2 regions of the Deinococcus sp. HSC-46F16 genome follow, and region 1 is predicted to be linked to the other one. Evidence: riboswitches for the same ligand, from Rfam matches in the RefSeq annotation. Region 1 holds a riboswitch; the other holds the start of a gene.
What was found. Region 1 has a riboswitch for cyclic di-GMP ahead of L1280_RS11145 (Ig-like domain-containing protein). Riboswitches for the same ligand answer to the same signal wherever they lie in the genome.
Positions count from the first base shown of each region.

Region 1 (2,388 bases):
TGGTGCGGATGGCGACCGACCACTCGGCCGGGCTGCTGCTGGCGTGGCGGCTGGGGAGGCTCAAGGACGCGGGCCGCATGAATTACGCGCAGGTCAGCTACGCCAAACGCAACAACGTGCGGGTGGCCCTGGGGGGCGCACGACTGTCCCGCGAGCTGCTGGGCGGCAACGGCATCACGACCGAGTACCCCGTCATTCGCCACATGCTGAACCTGGAGACGGTGGACACCTACGAGGGCACCCACGATATCCACACCCTGATCGTGGGGCGGCACCTGACGGGCGTGGGGGCGCTGGAGTGACCCCCAGGGTGGAGGCGGTCAGCCTCAGCCCGGAGCACCGCTTCAGCAAAACGCCCCGGCCGGAGGTGCGCCTGCTCGCGGGCCTGGGCGTGGAGGGCGACGCCCACGCGGGCCGCACGGTCAAACACCGCTCGCGGGTGGCGCAGAACCCGGAGCAGCCCAATCTGCGGCAGATTCATCTGATCCATGTCGAGCTGCTGGAGGAACTGGCCGGGCAGGGCTTCACGGTGCGCCCCGGCGATCTTGGGGAGAACGTGCTTACGCGCGGCTTGGACCTGCTGGCCCTCCCCACCGGCACCCGCCTGCATCTGGGCGAGGCGGCGGTGGTGGAGGTGACGGGCCTGCGGAACCCCTGCGGTCAGATCAACGCCTTCCAGCCGGGCCTGCTCGCGGCGGTGATGGGGCGCGACGAGCACGGCGGGCTGGTCCGCAAGGCGGGGGTGATGGGGGTCGTGTTGACGGGGGGCGTGGTGCGGCCGGGCGACCCGGTGCGGGCGGGGTGGCCGCCGGAACCTCACCGGGCGCTGGAGCGGGTTTGACGCCAGGGTTCTGGTGGCCCAGAAGCGAGCCGCACGGACGCCCTGGCGGATTTCCGCGTTCTAGGACCCGTTAGACCCAGACCACATGAGGCTGTATGCAACTCCAGCTAAGGAACGAGCTCATCAATGGTTTTGCCTGCCCCTCTAGGTTGTGGGTGGATAGCCACAATTCGGCGCTATCCGAGGGGCCGTGAAACCTCGTTCCCTATACGGGCACCTGGAACGGGTGGAGCCAGTGGTGCGACCGACTCGGGACATACCGGACTGGTGTGTCATTAGCCTTCGCTGTGTTATGGCAGCAGCCCCCACACATCCTGGTGGGCGCGGCACCGCTCGGCCATAACCCGTTTACGGAAGGAGGCGTGGAACCGGCTCGGGGAATTCCCCTTCCGGTAGGATGACTTTCATTGCTTTGAGACGGATTCCGGCCCAGCAGGGACAGACCCTGGACACCCCGAGCGGATGTGCAAAGCTGCGGAACAGAGCGCTTGACCGAAGCGGACATTGTTGAACCAGGGATTTCCCGATTCGGTCAGGGATTGCACACGAGCCGTATGGGCGCCCCGAGATCTCCGGTCCGCCTCACCACGCGCCAGGCGGGGTGAATGCTTCGCGGCCTCCGGACGCTGCCTTTTTCCCAGATCAGGTTTCCCAAGGACCACTCCGCCCCGGCGTGGTCCGGAGAAATCCTCATTCCCGATCAAGGAGACTGTCATGGCCCTTCCCCTTTCCCGATATGGATGCGCCGCTGCACTGCTGACCCTGACCCTGCTGGCCAGTTGCAGTACCCAGACTCCTAGCCCTGGCCCCAATCCCCAGCCCCCCGCAGGCTCAGCGGACACCGTCAGGCCGACGCTGACCCTGACCTCGCCGCAGGAGAGCAGCACGGCCAGTGGCAGCCTGCTTCTTCAGGGGACCGTCCGCGACAACGTGGGGCTCAGCCGCCTCACGTACCGCTTCGGCAACGGCAATGAGCAGGCGCTGACGCTGCTCGCGGACGGCGCCATCAGCCAGAGCCTCTGCCTGTGCGGCCTTTCGGCGGGGACCTACGTCCTGACCGTCACCGCCTATGACGCGGCGGGGAACAGCACCTCGGTGACCCGCACCGTGACAGTCACGACCGGCAACGGCACGGGGACACCTGCAGACACGCAGGCGCCCACCTTCACGCTGACCTCCCCCACCGCCGGGGCGAGTGTGCAGAATCCCGTGCGGCTGACCGGAACCGCGACCGACAATCAGGCCGTGACCCGCATCACCTACCAGCTCGGTAGCGCACCCGAGGTTGCGCTGGACGTGACTCCCGGCCCCACGGTCAACCTGGACACCCTGCTGCCTTCCCTCCCGGCGGGAGCGCAGACGGTCAGCCTGCGGGCCTACGACGCCGCTGGCAATGCTTCGAGCCCGGTGCAGGTCACGTTCACCGTCAGCCCGCCCAGCACCCAGCCCGGCGATACCCAGGCGCCCAGCGTGACCCTGACCTCGCCCGCCAACGGCGCCAACGTCACGGCGCCGGTGAGAGTGCAGGGCCGGGTCACCGACAACCA
Region 1 covers NZ_JALJZW010000005.1:20,194-22,581, forward strand. Annotated here, with positions in the region: gene L1280_RS11135 (acyl-CoA dehydrogenase family protein) at 1-302, shown strand, start outside; gene L1280_RS11140 (MOSC domain-containing protein) at 299-841, shown strand; cyclic di-GMP riboswitch class II at 1,016-1,100, shown strand; gene L1280_RS11145 (Ig-like domain-containing protein) at 1,556-2,388, shown strand, end outside.

Region 2 (2,388 bases), on a different contig from region 1:
AGGGTAGGCCGGAAGCATAGACGAGGCCCCCTCCCGGATGTGGAGGGGGCCTTCGCCGTGCCGCGCAGGGTCAGTTCACCTCGTACCACTGGGCGGTCAGGGGCGTCAGGCTGCCGCTGACGGCTCCGGCCTTGAGGGTCAGGCTCTTGGCCCGGCCCGCGAAGAGGGGGGTCAGGGTGCTGGCCCCGCCGGGCACGGTGATCTTGACGGTCTGGGTGCGGGTCTCGTTGAGGCTCAGGACCTGGAGGTAACGGCGGCCCCCGTGGCTCCACAGGGTCGCGCGGGCCTCGTTCAGGTTGCCGGTCAGCGCGAGCGTCTGCCGCTGGCCGTTGAGCAGCACGGGGGCGAGCAGCTTGACCTCGGCGGCGAGCTTTTTCAGCTCGGTGCGCAGGCCCGTGTAGGTCGCCAGATCGTTGGCGTTGTCGAGGTAGGTGTAGTACAGGATGCCCTTGACGCCCGCGCCGAGCGCCTGGTTGGTCATCGAGTTCAGCTCGGTGGCGGTGGGGTAGCGCCCGCCCGGCCAGCGGAAGCTCTGGAGGTTGGCGATGGGCAGGGTGCCCGTGCGGCTCGCCTCGGCCACCAGCCGCTGCATGACCGGGTACACCACCGCGAGCGAGTCGCCGTAGCCTGCAGGCCCCACCGGGTAGGACTGGTTGCCCACCGCGTCGGCCCGCCCGAAGAACTCGGGGTGGCTGTTGGAGTACGAGATCGCCATGCTGGTGTACGTGAGGTGGTGGGGGTCGAGCGCCTTGGTCTTCAGGTGCCGCCGCTCCAGCTCCTCGGGGGTGATGCGGGCGTTGCAGTCGTCGGCGATCATCCAGCCCAGGGTGGCGGGGTGCGTCTTGAAGGTGTTGATCGAAATGTCCCCGAAGTCCTCCACAAGGAGCTTCATGCCGCGCCCCTGCGCCGCGTCGAGCAGTTGCCCGAACTGCGGGATGTCCCCCTCGGGGTCGAACATCGTCACGTTCATGGTGTTGAAGCCCAGGTCGGCCACGGCGTGCATGTCGCGCAGCCGCTTTTGCACCTGCACGCTCTTTTCGGCGGCCCACGACACGTGGTAAAAGCCCATCGGGAACATGGGCTGCTCGCCCACGAGCAGCGTGCCGTCGGGACGCACGCTCGCCGCGCCGACGGGCGCCGGATTCAGGCTGAGCGCTTCGAGCGCGGCCGTCGCGGCGGCGGCCTCCTGCTCGGTGGCGACGCCCTCGGCCACGGGGCCAGTCTGGGGAGCGGCGGTGTCCTGGGGAGCCTGCGGGGCCGGGAGGACTGGGGCGGTCGGCTTGGGCGCCGAGCAGGCCGCGAGAAACAGGGTCAGGGCGCAGGCCAGGGGAACAAATTTCTGCATGATTCTTCCTTCGGTGACCCGGCTGACTTCGGCAGGGAAGTCCCGTGGTTTTGCGTCCCCCCCTCGCGAGGGGTTTGCCTTTGTCGAGAAGACGTAGGGGTGATGTGCCTGACGCCGAGGGCCGACCACTCCGGGTCCGGGCGCCTTCAGCTCAAGAACAGGTTAAGACCTGCCTCTGACAAAATCGGCACAGTTGGCCGTCCGCGCTGCGGAGAAGTTCACACCGCCCCCGGGCCGCGGTCCGGTCCCTCGCGCGCTTGCCCGGTTTCGACGCCTCCGTTGGCCTGTGGGGCGTGCTCCTCCCCCATCCCCCAGACGGCCCGCCGCGCTGGACCGAACGCGGCGGGCCGTCTGGGGGATGGGGGAGGCTCTGGCCTGTCTGGGGCGTTCCCAGGCGGCGTAGCCACGCCGCCAAGCGCTGGCTCAGCGGGCGCCGAAGCCGGTCAGGACCGTCAGGATGGTTTTCCAGACGATCAGCAGGTCGAGTTGCGGCGAGAGGTGCTTGACGTAGTAGAAGTCGTATTGCAATTTCTCGTGAAGTTGGTCCACGCTGTCGGTGTAGCCCTGGGTGACCTGTGCCCAGCCGGTGATGCCGGGACGGACCCAGTGCCGGGTGGCGTACAGCGGAATGCTTTCCTCGAGGTCGGCGGCGAAGGCGAACTGCTCGGGCCGGGGGCCGATAATGCTCATCTCGCCGCGCAGCACGTTGTAAAACTGCGGCAACTCGTCGAGCCGGAACTTGCGCAGGAAGGCCCCGCCCGGAATGATGCGGGCGTCGCCCTGCCGGGCGAAGGCCGCGCCGCCGCGCTCGGAGTCGCGGGTCATCGTGCGGAACTTGACCAGCCGGAAGGGTCTACCCCCCAGCCCGATCCGCTCCTGCCAGAACAGCACCGGTCGCCCGCCGCTCGCCAGCACGACGAGGGCCACCGCGCCCATCAGCGGCAGCAGCACGGGCAGCAGCAGGGTCACGGCCACGTCCAGCGCCCGCTTGACCGGCATGTAGCCCGACTGGAAGCGTTCGGCGTCCAGCCAGTCGCGCTCCA
Region 2 covers NZ_JALJZW010000003.1:316,829-319,216, reverse strand. Annotated here, with positions in the region: gene L1280_RS08965 (AMP-binding protein) at 1-7, shown strand, start outside; gene L1280_RS08960 (hypothetical protein) at 71-1,345, opposite strand; cyclic di-GMP riboswitch class I at 1,355-1,434, opposite strand; gene L1280_RS08955 (sugar transferase) at 1,769-2,388, opposite strand, start outside.
Region 2: it holds a riboswitch for cyclic di-GMP, as region 1 does, so the genes downstream of both, L1280_RS08960 (hypothetical protein) here and L1280_RS11145 (Ig-like domain-containing protein) in region 1, are expected to answer to the same signal.